DNA from 3 places in the Streptomyces sp. NPDC013457 genome. Region 1 is predicted to be linked to each of the others. Evidence: riboswitches for the same ligand, from Rfam matches in the RefSeq annotation. Region 1 holds a riboswitch; each other region holds the start of a gene.

Region 1 (5,778 bases):
GCCACACGGCCCCCCGACCATGCGGTCCACACCCGCCGCTTCATGCGACCCGACAGGACGTACGTACGAAAGCCCTCGGCTACTCAGCCAGCGGCAGGTACACCCGGTTGCCCGCGGCCGCGAACTCCTTGGACTTCTCCTCCATGCCGGCCGCGATCTCGTCGGACTTGAGGTCGCCGCCGTGCTCCCGGCGGATGTCCTGCGAGATCTTCATCGAGCAGAACTTCGGACCGCACATCGAGCAGAAGTGCGCGGTCTTCGCCGGCTCCGCGGGCAGCGTCTCGTCGTGGAACTCGCGGGCCGTGTCCGGGTCGAGCGCCAGGTTGAACTGGTCCTCCCAGCGGAACTCGAACCGCGCGTCCGACAGCGCGTCGTCCCACTCCTGCGCCCCCGGGTGCCCCTTGGCCAGGTCGGCCGCGTGTGCCGCGATCTTGTACGTGATGACACCGGTCTTCACATCGTCGCGGTTGGGCAGGCCCAGGTGCTCCTTGGGCGTGACGTAGCAGAGCATCGCCGTGCCCCACCAGGCGATCATCGCGGCGCCGATGCCCGAGGTGATGTGGTCGTACGCCGGGGCGACGTCCGTGGTGAGCGGGCCGAGCGTGTAGAACGGCGCCTCCTCGCAGATCTCCTGCTGGAGGTCGATGTTCTCCTTGATCTTGTGCATCGGGACGTGGCCCGGGCCCTCGATCATCGTCTGCACGTTGTGGCGCTTGGCGATCGTGTTCAGCTCGCCGAGCGTGCGCAGCTCGGCGAACTGCGCCTCGTCGTTGGCGTCGGCGATCGAGCCGGGCCGCAGGCCGTCGCCCAGCGAGTACGTGACGTCGTACGTCGCCAGGATCTCGCAGAGCTCCTCGAAGTTCGTGTAGAGGAAGTTCTCCTTGTGGTGCGCCAGACACCAGGCGGCCATGATCGAGCCGCCGCGCGAGACGATGCCGGTCTTGCGACGGGCCGTCAGCGGCACGTAGGGCAGCAGCACGCCGGCGTGGACCGTCATGTAGTCGACGCCCTGCTCGGCCTGCTCGATGACCGTGTCCTTGTAGATCTCCCAGGTCAGCTCCTCGGCCTTGCCGTCGACCTTCTCCAGGGCCTGGTAGAGCGGCACGGTGCCGATCGGCACGGGAGAGTTGCGCAGCACCCACTCGCGCGTGGTGTGGATGTTGCGGCCGGTGGAGAGGTCCATGACCGTGTCGGCGCCCCACTTGGTCGCCCAGGTCATCTTCTCCACCTCCTCCTCGATGGAGGAGGTGACGGCGGAGTTGCCGATGTTGGCGTTGACCTTCACCAGGAACCGCTTGCCGATGATCATCGGCTCGATCTCCGGGTGGTTGACGTTGGCCGGGAGGACGGCCCGACCTGCCGCGATCTCCTCCCGTACGACCTCGGGGGAGACGTTCTCGCGGATCGCGACGTACTCCATCTCCGGGGTGATCTCGCCCCGGCGGGCGTACGCGAGCTGGGTCACCGCCTGGCCGTCGCGGCCCCGGCGGGGCTGGCGCGGACGGCCGGGGAAGACCGCGTCGAGGTTCTTCAGGCCACCACGCGGCGAGGTGTGCTTGATGCCGTCGTCCTCGGGGCGGACCGGGCGGCCCGCGTACTCCTCCGTGTCACCCCGCGCGATGATCCAGTTCTCGCGCAGCGGCGGAAGGCCCCGCCGTACGTCGGTGTCGATGGTGGGGTCGGTGTACGGGCCGGACGTGTCGTACAGCGTCACGTCCTTGCCGTTGGTGAGGTGCACCTGGCGGACGGGCACCCGGAGGTCGGGGCGCGAGCCCTCGACGTATCCCTTGTGCCAGCCCGGCTTGCGCTCGTCCTGGGCCGCGTTCTCGCTGGTGGCAGGCGTGCGTGCATCCTGAATGGTCATGAGACCGATCTCCCTACGCCGGCATTACCCGGTAACAGGTTCGGCGGTCGGCGCAGCCTCCTCCCGTACGTACATCGGTACGCGCGTACGGTGATCAGCGCCCTCTCAGCCCGGTGCTCCGAGCTCCCGCGTGTGCAAAGGTGGCACCACGCTAGCGTCAACCCGGCCGTGCTGAACAGTGGGCCCCCGCCGTTCTTGCGATGATCGGTCGGTGACTTCCTCGCAGCAGACCCCGGAACCCGACGGCCATGACGGACACGGCGACGTCGGTCACGGACCCGGCGACGCCGGTCACGGGCACGGCCACACCCACAGCCACGGACCGGCCGCACCCGTCTCCCGGCATCTGCGCAGAGTCATCGCCGCCGTCCTGATCCCGTTCGCCACGGCCGTCGTGGTCGGGCTCGTCGTCCTGTGGCCCGGCGGGGCTCCCGAGCACGAACGCACCGGCGTCGGCTTCGACCGGCAGACCTATCAGGGCCAGGTCACCTCGGTCGAGCAGGTCGACTGCCAGGACGTGAACGCCGGTCAGGTGCCGCCGACCGAGAACCCCTCCGCGCCCCAGGGGCGTGAGGCGCTCAACGCGCAGCAGGGGCAGTGCGAGAGGGCGACGATCGAGGTCACGAGCGGTCCGGACAAGGGCCGTACCTTCACCGAGATCGTGCAGCCGGACGCACCGCGTCAACTGGACGAGGGGCAGGGCGTGGTGGTGGCGTACGCGCCCGACGCCCCCCGCGATCTGCAGTATTCGGTGACGGACGTGGACCGCAAGATTCCGCTGGCCGTCCTCGCCGGGATCTTCGCCGTCGCCGTGGTGCTCGTCGGACGGATGCGCGGCGTGATGGCTCTGATCGCGCTGGCGATCAGCTTCATGGTGCTGACCTTCTTCATCCTGCCGGCGATTCTGCAGGGGTCGAATCCCCTGGTGGTGGCGGTGGTCGGGTCGAGCGCGATCATGCTGATCGCTCTCTACATGTGCCACGGACTGTCGGCCCGCACATCGGTCGCGGTTCTGGGGACGCTGATCTCGCTGCTGCTGATCGGGCTGCTCGGCTCGTACTTCATCAGCTGGGCGTCGCTGTCGGGGAACACCGACGACAACACCGGGCTGATCCACGGTCTCTACCCGGAGATCGACATGTCGGGGCTGCTCCTCGCGGGCATCATCATCGGTTCGCTCGGTGTGCTCGACGACGTGACGGTGACACAGACCTCGGTCGTGTGGGAGCTGAACCAGGCCGACCCCCGTATGGGGCCGCGCGCGCTGTACCGGGCCGGGATCCGGATCGGTCGCGACCACATCGCGTCCGTGGTGAACACGCTGGTGCTGGCGTACGCGGGTGCGGCCCTGCCCCTGCTGCTGCTCTTCTCCATCGCTCAGAGCAGCGTGGGGACCGTGGCCAACAGCGAACTGGTCGCGGAGGAGATCGTCCGCACACTGGTGGGATCGATCGGGCTGGTCGCCTCGGTTCCGCTCACCACGGCTCTCGCTGCCCTGGTGGTCTCGGCCGACCGGCCGGGCGGCACGGGGAAGCCCGTGGCGAGGGGTGGCCGCCGCCGTCGCGCCAAGTGAGTACGCCGGTTCAGCCGGGCGCCGGTTCAGCCGGCGTTCTCCTCCGCGAGGATCCGGCCGAGCGCCGCCTCCAGATTGTCCTCGAAGTCACCCAATGTCCGTTCCTGGCCCAGCGGAACGAGCTTGTCCGTACGGTCGAGGAACGCGACGAGGGGCGGAGCGCTGGCGCGGAACAGGGCGCGGTCGCTGCCGACCTGGAGCCGGATGGCGACGTCCGAGAGGGCCTCGGGTTCGGTGGGCGCGATGTGCACATCGCCGTCGCCGCTCGGCCCGTTGATGCCGTCGAGCAGCAGCTCCCTGCCGAACGCCCAGGTCACCGGGGCGTCTCCGGGGAGGTGGAACGTCATCCGCACCGCGTAGGGATCCCGGGTCTCGTATCGCAGCTCCACCGGAATCCTGAAGGAGAGCTCCTCGGAGACGAGGAAGCTCATCAGGACCTCGGCCTGCACCGACTCTCGCATGATGTACCCCGCTGTAGATGAAGCACGTGTGTAAACACAGCAGCTGAAAGCTGTTAGCAAAACGGCCAGGAATGATCCCCCTGGCCTGCTTGACGCAATCGTGCTGCACGCACTAGCAGATCACAAGGAGTGATTTTTCAGATACTGATAGAGAAAGCGAAGGAGCTGAAGAGCCCTCCGATTTCGTTGCGTAGTCGGTTGACTGCGGGCAGCAACCGTTCCTCCTGGTGAAGGGGGAGGGAAATGGCCATCGTGGCCGCTGTGGAGCCCGCGGTGATGGGGATTGCGGCACAGACCGTGCCCAGTGCATATTCCTGACGCTCCACCAGGGGTTCCATTCGCCCCATACCGCCCAAACGATCCAAAAGGGTACGGCGGTTACGCACCGTGTACGGAGTGATGGATTCCACCGGATGGCGATCGAGGTGGTCTTGACGAGATTTCAGATCCAGTTGACTGAGCAGACACTGACCGATCGCATGCGCATGACCCGTCTCGCGGAAGTCGGCCCATTCGTCCACGGCAGGGGCGGACGGGGTGTCGGCGACGGCGACGAGCTCGATCTCACCCTCGCGGTAGATCGCGAAGTAGACGGGGACCCCGATTTCGTCCCGCCAGCGCGCGAGGGAGTCTTCGATCTTGGTGCGACGATTCTGCAGAACTCCGCCACCGGCCAGTCGACCTGCCGCGTCGCCGAAGACGAACACGCCCTTCTCGCGGCGGAGATAGCCCTCGTGCGTCAGGGTGCGGAGCAGGTGGTACGCGGTGGGCAGCGGGAGGCCCGCCTCACGCGCGAGTTGCTTGGCGGGGGCTCCGTCCTCGTGGGAGCCCACGGCCTCCAGTAGTCTCAGCGCCCGCTGCACCGAGCCGATCAGGGTAGGAGCGGCGGACTGCGTAGCCGTGGCCAAAGGTCACCCCCAGGCGTGACGACGGGTGCCGAACACCCGCCCGCGGGGGCCGCCCCCGCGCCCGCCGCGGCCTGGGAACCGGTGGGGTCCATGGCGGACCCGCCCGGGTCGGGTGGGCCACCGCAGGACGATGCGGAGGTCTACGCCGGCTTTCCCCGGGGCGGCAGAGATCTGCACTCTAATGGCAGCTCTCAGGCCCGAGCCTGGATTCTCGGGCCGCTTCCCTCGCCCGGGCTAACACACCCCCGGCCCACGTTTACCGCTCGGTAGCGTGTTCTACCAGTCCTCGCGCGACGACGACGAGGACATGAACTTCCGTACGACGTAGATCAGTCCGCCGACGAGGGCGACGAAGATCAGCGCCTTGAAGAGCAGACCGATCACGACCGTCGCGATGCTGGTGATCAGGCCGCCGAAGACGAACAGGGCGATGACGGGTATGGCGACCCACTTCACCCACCAGGGCATCCCCGCGAGAATCTCTCGTACCGCCATCGCGCTTCCCTCATCTCCGAAGAATCCGTCCCGCGCACTCTGCGCCGGACACTCTCGATGCTAGGCGTGACACCTGTGCCCGCGGGGGCCTCGGAGCCCTTGCTCTCCCCTGATCCGCCCCCTAGGGGAGTCCGGCCCTCGACGGGGGCAACCCGATCGTTCCCCGGCTCGGCTCTCCGTCGACTCAGCTCTCCGGCGGCGAGAACACCACCATGACCCGCAGGTCCTCGGTGATGTGGTGGAACTTGTGGGCGACACCCGCCGGCACATAGACCACGCTGCCCCGCGCCACCTGCGTCGTCTCCATACCGACCGTGATGGCGGCCCGCCCGCTCACGACGAAGTACACCTCGTCCTGACCGTGCGGCTGCTGAGGGTCGAGCGAGCCCGCGTCGAGGGCGTACAGGCCGACGGACATGTTCCGCTCCCGCAGGAACTGGAGGTACGCACCGTCGTTGGCGGCGCGCTCCGCCTCCA
Region 2 (5,778 bases), on a different contig from region 1:
AGACTCGGCCCATGCCCATCGTGCCCGACGTCCCCGCCGGCGATCACCAGGACGACCACGACCGGGGGGCCGCTCAGCCGAGCGGTCCCCTGTTCCGTGACGAGACGCCGAACGAGCACCCGCAGGAGCCCATGTCCAGCCCGTCCCAGCCCGCTGCCCCGCAGAAGAAGAGCGCGGGGCGCGATCTGGGCGCCGCGATAGGGGTCGGTGTCGGTCTGGGCGCCGTCATCATCGCCTCCCTGTTCATCTGGAAGGCCGCGTTCGTCGGCGTCATAGCGGTCGCCGTCGTGGTCGGTCTGTGGGAGCTCACCTCCCGTCTCCAGGAGCGCAAGGGCATCAAGGCGCCGCTCGTCCCGCTGGCCGTCGGCGGTGCGGCGATGGTCGTGGCCGGCTACGTCCGCGGCGCCGAGGGGGCCTGGGTCGCCATGGCCCTGACGGCGCTCGCGGTGCTCGTGTGGCGGATGACGGAACGGCCCGAGGGCTATCTGAAGGACGTCACGGCGGGCGTCTTCGCCGCGTTCTACGTACCGTTCCTCGCGACGTTCGTGGCACTGATGCTCACGGCCGACGACGGCGCGGAGCGTGTGCTCACGTTCCTGCTGCTCACGGTCGTCAGCGACACCGGCGCGTACGCGATCGGCTGGCGCTTCGGCAAGCACAAGCTGGCTCCGCGGATCAGCCCCGGCAAGACCCGCGAGGGCCTGGTCGGAGCAGTCACGTTCGCGATGGCGGCGGGTGCGCTCTGCATGGAGTTCCTGGTCGACGGCGGCTCGTGGTGGCAGGGCCTCCTGCTCGGCCTGGCGGTGGCGGCGAGCGCGACACTCGGTGACCTCGGCGAGTCGATGATCAAGCGAGACCTCGGCATCAAGGACATGGGCACCTTGCTTCCGGGCCACGGCGGCATCATGGACCGCCTGGACTCGCTGCTGCCGACGGCGCCGGTCGTCTGGCTGCTGCTGGTGCTGTTCGTCGGTACCACCTGATCTTCCACGCTCCCTCACGAGGGGCCCGCCGCTCACGAGCGACGGGCCCCTCGTGCGTCCGGCCCAGGGCCCGTTCGGGCGCCGGGGGACGGGACGTCCGGCGGCGGCCCCGGCGTCGGCGCGGTGGGCCGGCCGGCCCCGTGAGAGGTCGCCTGGCCGGTCACCTCGCCGGTCGCCGTCGGAGGGAAGGCGCCACGGGTACGGCCATGTGGTGGACGGCTACGGCGGGTCTCGGTCTCCTCGGGGTCGTCGTTGGCACGATGCGGCCATGACACCCAGGGGAGGAAGTCCGGAAGCTCCGGCGGGGGCGCGTCTCGTCCTGCTGACGCTCGCGGCCGGGCAGTTCCTGATGGCGCTGGACAGCTCCGTCATGAACGTGTCGATCGCGACGGTCGCCGACGACGTGGGCACCACCGTCACCGGGATCCAGGGCGCCATCACGGCCTACACGCTCGTGATGGCGATGTTCATGATCCCCGGGGGCAAGGTCGGGGCGCTGATCGGGCGTAAGCGTGCCTTCATGATCGGCTGCGTGATCTACGGCTGTGGCTCGCTGACCACGGCGCTGGCACCGAACCTTCCCGTGCTGCTGGTCGGCTGGTCCTTCCTCGAAGGGATCGGGGCGGCGCTCATCATGCCCGCGATCGTGGCGCTGGTGGCCGGCAACTTCGCCACGGAGCGACGCCCCACGGCGTACGGGATCGTGGCGGCCGCCGGAGCGGTGGCCATCGCTCTGGGGCCGCTCATCGGGGGCGTCGCCACGACGTACTTCTCGTGGCGCTGGGTCTTCGCCGGCGAGGTCCTCGTCGTGCTCGTCATCCTGGTGTTCGCCCGCCGCATCGCCGACACCGTGGGCGAGGAGCGCTCGCGGATCGACCTCGTCGGAGCCGTACTGTCCGCGCTCGGGCTCGGGATCTTCGTCTACGGCGTGCTCCGCTCCGACGAATGGGGCTGGTTCCGGCCCAAGCCGGACGCGCCCTCCTGGCTCGGCGTCTCGATGGTCGTGTGGTCGATGCTGGTGGGCCTGCTCCTGGTATGGCTCTTCCTCCGCTGGGAGGCGCGGATCGCCGCGCGCGGCGGGGAGCCGCTCGTCGACCCGGCCATGCTGCGGAACAAGCAGCTCACCGGCGGTCTGACGATGTTCTTCTTCCAGTACCTCGTCCAGATGGGCGTGTTCTTCGTCGTCCCCCTCTACCTCTCCGTCGCCCTGGGGCTGTCCGCGCTGGCGACCGGGGCGCGGATCCTGCCGCTCTCGCTGACGCTGCTGGCGGCGGCCCTCCTGATCCCCCGGTTCCTCCCGGACGTCTCGCCCCGGCGGGTGGTCCGGCTCGGGGTGTTCGCGCTGCTCGCGGGCGCGGTCGCGCTGATGGCGGCACTCGACGCCGACGCCGGCGCGGAGATCGTCACCGTCCCCCTGCTGCTGATCGGGCTCGGCATGGGCGCGCTGGCCTCGCAGCTCGGTGCGGTGACCGTGTCCGCCGTGCCCGACAGCCGGAGCGCGGAGGTCGGCGGCGTGCAGAACGCCGTCACCAACCTCGGCGCCTCGATCGGTACGGCCCTCGCCGGGTCGCTCCTGATCGCCGCGCTCACGGCGTCGTTCCTCACGAGCGTCGAGCAGAATCCGGCGATCCCGTCCGACGTCAAGAGCCGGGCCGCCGTGGAACTCCAGAGCGGTGTCCCCTTCCTCTCGGACGCCCAGCTCACGGCGGCGCTCGACGAGGCGGGCACCTCCGAGGCGGTCACCGCGGCAGCCCTGGACGCGAACGCGGCCGCCCGTCTGGACGGCCTGCGAGCGGCCCTGGCGATCCTCGCCCTCTGCTCGCTCCTCGCTCTGTTCTTCACGCCGCGTATCCCCTCCACCCAGCCGGGCTCTCCACGCACCGGCGGCTGAGCGGGGGCGCCGCGGACCGCCCGGATCTAGCGTGGACGTAAGCCGACAGGCCACCGAAGGGATCAGGCGATGAGCAACGCGATGGACAAGGCCAAGGGCAAGTTCAAGGAGGTCACCGGAAAGATCACCGGCAACGAACGGCTGGAGACCGAGGGCAGGACGGACCAGGCGAAGACCAGGATCCGCGAGACGATGAAGAGCGTCCGGGAACGGGCGGAGGGCATCAAGGACTCCCTGAAGCGCGACCACTCCTGACCCGCTCGGGCATCTGCCGCACCTTGCGGTGCGGCCTCCCGAGCCCGCGCCCGCTCCTGAGCCCGCGCCAGGGCCATGCGCCTGTGCGCCGCCGCCCCAGGGGGGTGAGTTTCGTCTGCGACACTGGTACCACCATGCCCAAGCCCGGAGAACTCACTTTCGTCGCCCCCCGCGGAGCCAAGAAGCCGCCGCGGCACCTTGCCGACCTCACGCCCGCCGAGCGCAAGGAGGCCGTCGCCGCGATCGGCGAGAAGCCGTTCCGCGCCAAGCAGCTGTCCACGCACTACTTCGCGCGGTACGCCCACGACCCCGCCGAGTGGACCGACATCCCCGCCGCCTCCCGCGAGAAGCTGCAGGGTGAGCTGCTGCCCGACCTGATGTCCGTGGTCCGGCACATCTCGTGCGACGACGACACCACCCGTAAGACCCTGTGGAAGCTGCACGACGGCACGCTCGTCGAGTCCGTGCTCATGCGCTACCCCGACCGGGTCACCATGTGTATCTCCTCACAGGCCGGCTGCGGGATGAACTGCCCGTTCTGCGCCACCGGGCAGGCCGGCCTCGACCGGAACCTGTCGACCGCCGAGATCGTGCACCAGATCGTCGACGGGATGCGCGCCCTGCGCGACGGCGAGGTGCCCGGGGGGCCGGCGCGGCTCAGCAACATCGTCTTCATGGGCATGGGCGAGCCGCTCGCCAACTACAAGCGGGTCGTCGGCGCGATCCGCCGGCTCACCGACCCCGAGCCGGACGGGCTCGGCCTGTCGCAGCGCGGCATCACGGTCTCCACCGTCGGTCTCGTGCCCGCGATGCTCCGCTTCGCCGACGAGGGCTTCAAGTGCCGGCTCGCCGTCTCGCTCCACGCGCCCGACGACGAGCTGCGCGACACCCTCGTGCCCGTCAACACGCGCTGGAAGGTCCGCGAGGTCCTCGACGCCGCCTGGGAGTACGCCGAGAAGTCCGGCCGCCGGATCTCCATCGAGTACGCCCTGATCCGCGACATCAACGACCAGGCCTGGCGGGGCGACCTCCTCGGCCGGCTGCTCAAGGGGAAGCGGGTCCATGTGAACCTGATTCCGCTGAACCCGACGCCCGGATCGAAGTGGACCGCGTCCCGGCCCGAGGACGAGAAGGCCTTCGTCGAGGCCATCGCCGCCCATGGCGTCCCCGTCACCGTCCGTGACACCCGCGGGCAGGAGATCGACGGCGCCTGTGGACAGCTCGCGGCGTCGGAGCGCTGACCTTGTAGTCTGTGCTCGAACACATCTCCATATTCCGACAGGGGAGCGCCACAGCGCTGAGAGTGCGGTCACCGGACCGCAGACCCTCTGAACCTTGCCCAGGTCATTCTGGGTAGGAAGTTCGGTCGCAACTCGAGCTGTTGCGCCCTGCCCACCTTCGGGTGGGCAGGGCCGCGTCTCTTCCTGGTCACACCCAGGAGGAAATTTCAGTGAGCACCAAGAAGATGGCCGCGGCGGCGATCGCCGCCGCGCTGGGCGTCACCACCCTCGCCGCCTGCGGCACCGACGACGTCAGAGGCGCGGCGGGCAAGAGCGGTGAGCCCGCGCCGAAGACCGTGACCCTCGTGAGCCACGACTCCTTCAACGCCTCCAAGGAGGTCCTGGCGGAGTTCACCAGGCAGACCGGCTTCACCGTCAAGGTCCTCAAGAGCGGCGACGCCGGCGTGGCCGTGAACAAGGAGATCCTGACCAAGGGCTCCCCGCAGGGCGACGTCTTCTTCGGCGTCGACAACACCCTGCTCTCCCGCGCGCTCGACAACGGCATCTTCGAGCCGTACGAGGCCAAGGGCCTGGACGCCGTCGCCGCCGAGGCGAAGCTCGACAAGGAGCACCGGGTCACCCCGGTCGACACCGGCGACATCTGCGTCAACTACGACAAGAAGTACTTCGCCGACAAGAAGCTCGCGCCCCCGCAGACCTTGGACGACCTGGCCAAGCCGGAGTACAAGGACCTGCTCGTGGTCGAGAACCCGGAGAAGTCCTCTCCTGGCCTCGGCTTCCTCCTCGGCACGGCCGCCCGCTACGGCGACGACGGCTGGCAGGACTACTGGAAGAAGCTCAAGGCCAACGGCGTGAAGACCGTCGACAGCTGGGAGCTCGCCTACAACCAGGAGTTCTCCGGCTCGGCCGGCGGCCAGAAGGCCAAGGGAGACCGGCCGCTGGTGGTCTCGTACGCCTCCAGCCCGCCGGTCGAGGTCCTCTACTCCGAGCCGCAGCCGAAGGACGCGCCGACCGGCGTCTCCACCGGCACCTGCTTCCGGCAGATCGAGTTCGCCGGGCTGCTGAACGGCGCGAAGAACCCCGAGGGCGGCAAGGCGCTGATCGACTTCCTGATCTCGAAGAAGTTCCAGGAGGACATGCCGCTGCAGATGTTCGTCAACCCGGTCACCGAGGGCGCCCAGCTGCCCGAGCTGTTCACCAAGCACGGTGTGGTCGTCGACAAGCCGCAGACCATGGCGCCCGAGAAGATCGCCGAGAAGCGTGACCAGTGGATCCAGTCGTGGTCCTCGCTCGTCCTGAAGTAGCCCGTAAGCGGTCCGACCGCCGGGGGAGCGCGGCGCGGCTCGGCCTGATGGCCGTGCCCGTCGCCTTCTTCGCGCTCTTCTTCGCCTGGCCCGTCGCCTCGATC
Region 3 (5,778 bases), on a different contig from region 1:
GGAGGCCGGGCAGCGCGGTCGGGCCGAGCAGGGGCGCGTTGTCGGGGGAGGCGGGCCGCAGACCCGCCAGCGTCTCGGTGAGCGGCAGCTCGGTGAGTCCGGGTACCAGCTCGTGGGCGTCCCGGAGCAGCTCGTAGACCCCGCCCGCCGTGACGGTGGTGTCCCAGCCCAGCTCCTCGCTGGTCGCGCCGACCACCAGCTCCCCGCTCTCGCGGGGCACCAGATAGACGTGGCTGCCGCGGACGACGGCGCGGACGGTCCGGGACAGGAACGGGGCGAACGCGGGCGGCACGGTGAGCCGCAGCACCTGACCCTTCACCGGGCGTACGGGAGGCAGGACGTCCCGCGGCACGCCGGCGAGCCGCCCGCTGAGGCTGCCCGCGGCCAGCACGACCTGCTCCGCGGTGAGCTCGGAGCCGTCCGTGAGCACCACGCCCGTGGCCCGGTCCCGTACGACCGTCAGCCGCTCGGCGAGGTCCAGGTGGAAGACCACCCCGGCCCGCTCGCAGGCGGTGACCAGCGCGGCGGCGAGCCGGCGCGGATCGACCTGGTGGTCGCCGTCGACCCGGAGCCCGCCGCGCACGCCCGGCGCCAGCATCGGCTCCAGACGCCGGCAGTCGCGCCCGCTGAGCCACTCCGACTCCAGGCCGCAGCGGATCTGCAGGGCGTGCAGCTCGCGCAGATGCGCCCGGTCGTCGGCGTCGAGGGCGACGGCGAGCGTGCCGGAGGCGCGGTAGCCGACGTCCTGCCCCGTGGTGTCCCGGAGTTCGGCGACGAACTCCGGATAGCGGCGCGCGGAGGCGAGGTTGAGGGCGAGCAGCGTCTCCTCGCCGTAGTGGAGTTCGGTGACGGCGGCCAGCATCCCGGCCGCCACCCGGGCGGCCCCGCCGCCCGGTTCGGGGTCCACGACCGCGGCGCCCAGCCCGCGCTGCGCGGCCCGCCAGGCCGTGACCAGGCCGATGATTCCGCCTCCGACGACGAGAACGTCCGAGGTACTGCGTGTACGCGACATGGGCGTCCAGCCCCTCCCTTCGCCGGCATGACCCGGATCAGGTTCGTACGGTCGGAGGCCGGTCAGCCTCCCTCTCAGCCCGGTGCGTCCGGGCTCCCGCGAGTGCTCTACGTTGACGGTCAGCGTAACCCCCGCCCCCGACGCCCAGTAAGGGAGCCTCCGTGACCCGCCCTCCCGTCTCCCGCCACCACCCTGGACCGACGGGCTCCGCCCCGGCCTCTCCGTCTCTCGACGGACTCGTCCTCGTCCCCGTCGCCGACCAGGCGCCCGGCCAGGTCGGGACGCGCACCAAGTTCACGTACCACGAGGAGGACGGCCGGATCTGGGCCGAGTACGCGGGCGGGGACGTGGTCCGCGGGAATCTCGTCGGCACGCGCGCGGGGGACCGGCTCGACTTCCGTTACGTGCAGTTGAAGAGGGACGGATCGACCTCTTCCGGGCATTGCGTCTCCACCGTCGTGGAGCTGCCCGACGGCCGCGTTCGACTGGAGGAGAGCTGGGCATGGGAGTCCCAGGAGGGCTCCGGCACCAGTGTCGTGGAGCAGCGGCCTTCCTGATGGTGCGTCAGATACGTAAGGTGATCGGGTGAGCGAGCAGAAGCAGGCACAGCAGCGGGTCGTCGTCGTGGGCGCCGGGATGGCGGGGGTGCAGACCGCCGTCGCCCTGCGCGAGCAGGGCTTCACCGGCGCGGTCACCCTCATCGGGGCCGAGCCCCACCAGCCCTACGACCGCCCGCCCCTCTCCAAGGCGGTCCTCCTCGGCAAGGCCGAGGACTCCGCCTTCGACGTCGACTTCGAGGCGCTCGCCATCGAACTGCGCCTCGGCCTCGACGTGACCGGGCTGCGGGCCGGCGCCCACGAGGTCGACACCGAGGCCGGGCCCGTCCCGTACGACGTCCTGGTCGTCGCCACCGGCGCCGAACCCGTCACCCTCCCCGGCACCGAGGGCGTGCCCGGGGTCCATCTGCTCCGCACCCTCGACGACGCCGCCCGACTCAAGCCCGTCCTGGAGCGGCGGCACGACATCGTGGTGGTCGGCGCCGGCTGGATCGGCGCCGAGTTCGCCACCGCCGCCCGCGAGGCGGGCTGCGCGGTCACCGTCGTCGAGGCCGCCGACCGCCCGCTCGCCGGTGCGCTGCCCGTCGAGGTCTCCGCCCCGATGGCCCGCTGGTACGAGGAGAGCGGCGCCCAACTCCTCACCCACGCGCGCGTGGACCGGATCGAGCCCGGCACGGTGCACCTGGCCGACGGCCGGCGGCTGCCCGCCGACGCGGTCGTCGTCGGCATCGGCGCCCGGCCCGCCACCCGCTGGCTCGCCGGCTCCGGCATCGCCCTCGACGCCGACGGCTCCGTCACCGCCGACGACCGGCTGCGCACCTCGCTGCCCGACGTGTACGCCGTCGGCGACTGCGCCTCGTTCCCCTCCGCCCGCTACGGCGCCCGGCTCCTGGTCCACCACTGGGACAACGCGCTCCAGGGCCCCCGTACCGTCGCGGCCGACATCATCGGCGAGACCCCCGGGGTATACGACCCGGTGCCGTACTTCTGGTCCGAGCAGTTCGGCCGCTTCGTGCAGTACGCCGGACATCACGCCGGAGACTCCGAACTGGTCCACCGAGGGGATCCGGCCGAGCCCTCCTGGTCCGCGCTGTGGCTGCGCGACGGCGCCCTGGTGGCCCTGCTCGCCGTCGGCCGCCCCCGCGACCTGGCCCAGGGGCGCAAGCTGATCGAGTCCGGCGCGCGGCTCGACCCGGAGCGCGCCGCCGACTCCACCGTCCCCCTGAAGGCGGCAGTCCTGTAGGCCCGACTACCGGCTGTCAGTCCGGGATGGCAGGCTTGTCCCGTGACCGAGATTGACGCAAAGACCGATGCTCTCGTCCCCGCCTGGCTCTACCTCCCCGACATCGCGGAAATGCTCGACGTCGAGGTGACGCGCGTGCGGCAGCTGGTCAAGGAGGGCCAGCTCATCGCCGTGCGCCGCGGCGAGAACAAGGCGCTCCAGGTGCCCGCCGCCTTCATCGACGGCGACAAGGTGGTCAAGGGGCTCTCCGGGACCCTGACCCTCCTGAGGGACGACGGCTTCTCCGACGAAGAGATGCTGGAGTGGCTTTTCACTCCCGACCCGACCCTGCCGGGCACGCCCGCGCAGGCCCTCAGCGAGAATCGCGGCACGGAGGTGAAGCGCCGCGCCCAGGCGCTCGCCGTCTGACGCACCGAAGACACCACAAGGAGTCCCCGGGGGCCGGGTCCGCCCGGCCCCCGGGGTCACCGCACTCAACGGGGGGAAGCACCCATGTCCACGTCTCGCGCGCAGCTCGCCGACGCCCGGCTCTACCTCTGTACGGACGCCCGCCGGCGCCAGGGCGACCTGCCCGCGTTCCTCGACGCCGTGCTCTCCTCCGGCGTGGACATCGTGCAGCTGCGCGACAAGGGCATGGAGGCCGGCGAGGAGCTGGAGCACCTCGCCGTGTTCGCCGAGGCCTGCCGTCGCCACGGCACGCTGCTCTCCGTGAACGACCGGGCCGACGTCGCCCACGCCATCGGCTCCGACGTGCTGCACCTGGGCCAGGGCGACCTCCCGGTGCCCGCCGCCCGCGCGATCCTCGGCGAGGAGATCCTCATCGGACGGTCCTGCCACGCCGAGTCCGAGGTGGACGCGGCCGTGGCCGAGCCCGGCGTGGACTACTTCTGCACCGGCCCCTGCTGGCCCACCCCCACCAAGCCCGGGCGGTACGCCCCCGGCCTCGGCCTCGTGCGCCACGCGGCCGCCCTGGAGCAGGACCGGCCCTGGTTCGCCATCGGCGGGATCGACGAGACCAACCTGGACGAGGTCCTGGACGCCGGAGCGCGCCGGATCGTGGTCGTCCGGGCGATCACCGAGGCCGACGACCCGGCCGCGGCCGCCTCCCGGCTGGCCAAGCGGGTCCGCGAGCGCCTCTAGCCGACGCCCCGGCCCTCACCGTCCGGTTTGTCGTAACGTCCGAGAGGCCCACCCGTCCGCTGGGCGATGTCCAAAATCGTGTCCATTACTCGGACGCTGCTTCGTCGGCCGTGGCACCCCGTCTAACCTGCCGGTATGGCCCTTGGTACCGCTTCCACCCGCTCGGACCGCGCGCGAACGGTCCGCGACATCCTCGCCTCCGGCGGGCCTTCGTACTCCTTCGAGTTCTACGCGCCCAGGACCGAGAAGGGCGAGCGAAGCCTCTGGAACGCCCTGCGACGGGTCGAGGCGGTCGGCCCCAGCTTCGTCTCCGTGACCTACGGAGCCGGCGGCTCCACCCGCGGCGGCACCGTCAAGGCCACCCAGAAGATCGCCGGCGACACCACCCTCACCCCCGTCGCCCACCTCACCGCCGTCGACCACTCGATCGCCGAGCTGCGCAACGTCCTGGGCCAGTACGCCGACGCCGGCATCCGCAACATGCTCGCCCTGCGCGGCGACCCGCCGGGCGACCCGCTGGGGGAGTGGATCGAGCACCCCGAGGGCGTCCGGTACGCCGCCGACCTGGTCCGGCTGATCAAGGAGTCCGGCGACTTCTGCGTCGGCGTCGCGGCCTTCCCCGAGATGCACCCGCGCTCCACCGACTGGGACACGGACATCCGTCACTTCGTGGACAAGTGCCGGGCCGGCGCGGACTACGCCATCACCCAGATGTTCTTCGACCCCGAGAACTATCTGCGGTTGCGCGACAGCGCGGCGAAGGCCGGCTGCGAGACGCCGATCATCCCCGAAGTCATGCCCGTTGTGAACGTGAAGACCCTCGACCGGCTGCCCCAGCTGAGCAACGCGACCTTCCCCGCCCATGTGAAAGACCGCATCCTCGCCGTCAAGGACGATCCGGCCGCTGTACGCTCCATGGGCATCGAGTTCGCGACGGAGTTCTGCGCGCGTCTGCTCTCCGAGGGTGTCCCCGGACTGCACTTCATCACGCTGAACAACTCCACCGCGACGCTGGAGATCTACGAGAATCTCGGACTGCACGTGCAGTCGTGACCGGCGTACCCGCCCCAGACCCGCGGCGGTGGCCGTAGGTAGGAGAGGGGCGGGCATGGGGTGGACGGTCCTCTACATCGCGTTCGGTGTCGTCGCGTTGTGGCTGCTGGGCGAGGTGCTCCTGCAGTACAAGGCGAGGCTGCGCTGGCGTGTGCTCGCCTTCTGCGGCTTCCTCGGAGTCGTCCTCGGCGTGCTGATGCCGTCCGTCGCGGTGATCATCGTGGGCGCGGTGGCCTTCGCCGTCGGCCAGACCTACGTGACCCTCTCGTTCCGGCGCGGCTTCTCCACCGGGTGGGCGATCGGAGGCAGCCCCGGCGCGAGCCGGCGGCGCAAGTCCGGCGCGCCCGTCGAGGCCGGCCCCACCCTGGAGGTCAGCGACCTCTCCTACGAGCAGGCCGACCCGTCCCCCGCCGAGACCACCGCCGTCTACGAGCCCCAGCCGATGCCCGAGGACACCGGCCAGTACGGCGTGTACGACACCTCGTACGACCACTCCCAGGCACCCGCCGAGGCGCCGCAGCACGCCTACGGGGAGTACGACGGCTACGGCACGCAGGGCGCACCGGGCTACGCCCAGCAGCCCGGCGGCTACGAGGAGCAGCCCGGCTACGCGCAGCCCGCCTACGACTACGGCACCGGCCAGCAGCAGTACGCCACCTACTCGGACCCGTACATCGGCCCGACCGCGGACGGCCAGCAGTACGCCGGGTACGACTACGGCACGGACGGCCGGCAGCAGCCCTACGCGGACCCGTACGCCCCCTCGTACGGCT

Evidence for each region. Region 1 has a riboswitch for thiamine pyrophosphate ahead of thiC (phosphomethylpyrimidine synthase ThiC). Riboswitches for the same ligand answer to the same signal wherever they lie in the genome.
Region 2: it holds a riboswitch for thiamine pyrophosphate, as region 1 does, so the genes downstream of both, ACF1G2_RS12315 (thiamine ABC transporter substrate binding subunit) here and thiC (phosphomethylpyrimidine synthase ThiC) in region 1, are expected to answer to the same signal.
Region 3: it holds a riboswitch for thiamine pyrophosphate, as region 1 does, so the genes downstream of both, thiO (glycine oxidase ThiO) here and thiC (phosphomethylpyrimidine synthase ThiC) in region 1, are expected to answer to the same signal.

What each region holds. Positions count from the first base shown of each region.
Region 1 is NZ_JBICBL010000008.1:235,966-241,743, forward strand. It holds gene thiC (phosphomethylpyrimidine synthase ThiC) at 80-1,864, opposite strand; TPP riboswitch at 1,858-2,004, opposite strand; gene ACF1G2_RS22865 (YibE/F family protein) at 2,076-3,437, shown strand; gene ACF1G2_RS22870 (SsgA family sporulation/cell division regulator) at 3,464-3,898, opposite strand; gene ACF1G2_RS22875 (hypothetical protein) at 3,868-3,936, opposite strand; gene ACF1G2_RS22880 (IclR family transcriptional regulator) at 4,036-4,773, opposite strand; gene ACF1G2_RS22885 (DUF5326 family protein) at 5,083-5,301, opposite strand; gene ACF1G2_RS22890 (cupin domain-containing protein) at 5,486-5,778, opposite strand, start outside.
Region 2 is NZ_JBICBL010000004.1:107,025-112,802, reverse strand. It holds gene ACF1G2_RS12335 (phosphatidate cytidylyltransferase) at 1-983, shown strand, start outside; gene ACF1G2_RS12330 (MFS transporter) at 1,252-2,874, shown strand; gene ACF1G2_RS12325 (CsbD family protein) at 2,944-3,129, shown strand; gene rlmN (23S rRNA (adenine(2503)-C(2))-methyltransferase RlmN) at 3,264-4,370, shown strand; TPP riboswitch at 4,400-4,507, shown strand; gene ACF1G2_RS12315 (thiamine ABC transporter substrate binding subunit) at 4,595-5,674, shown strand; gene ACF1G2_RS12310 (ABC transporter permease) at 5,722-5,778, shown strand, end outside.
Region 3 is NZ_JBICBL010000003.1:279,829-285,606, forward strand. It holds gene thiO (glycine oxidase ThiO) at 1-1,012, opposite strand, end outside; TPP riboswitch at 1,010-1,122, opposite strand; gene ACF1G2_RS10115 (hypothetical protein) at 1,174-1,569, shown strand; gene ACF1G2_RS10120 (NAD(P)/FAD-dependent oxidoreductase) at 1,598-2,812, shown strand; gene ACF1G2_RS10125 (Rv2175c family DNA-binding protein) at 2,855-3,220, shown strand; gene thiE (thiamine phosphate synthase) at 3,305-3,952, shown strand; gene metF (methylenetetrahydrofolate reductase [NAD(P)H]) at 4,088-5,005, shown strand; gene ACF1G2_RS10140 (hypothetical protein) at 5,061-5,778, shown strand, end outside.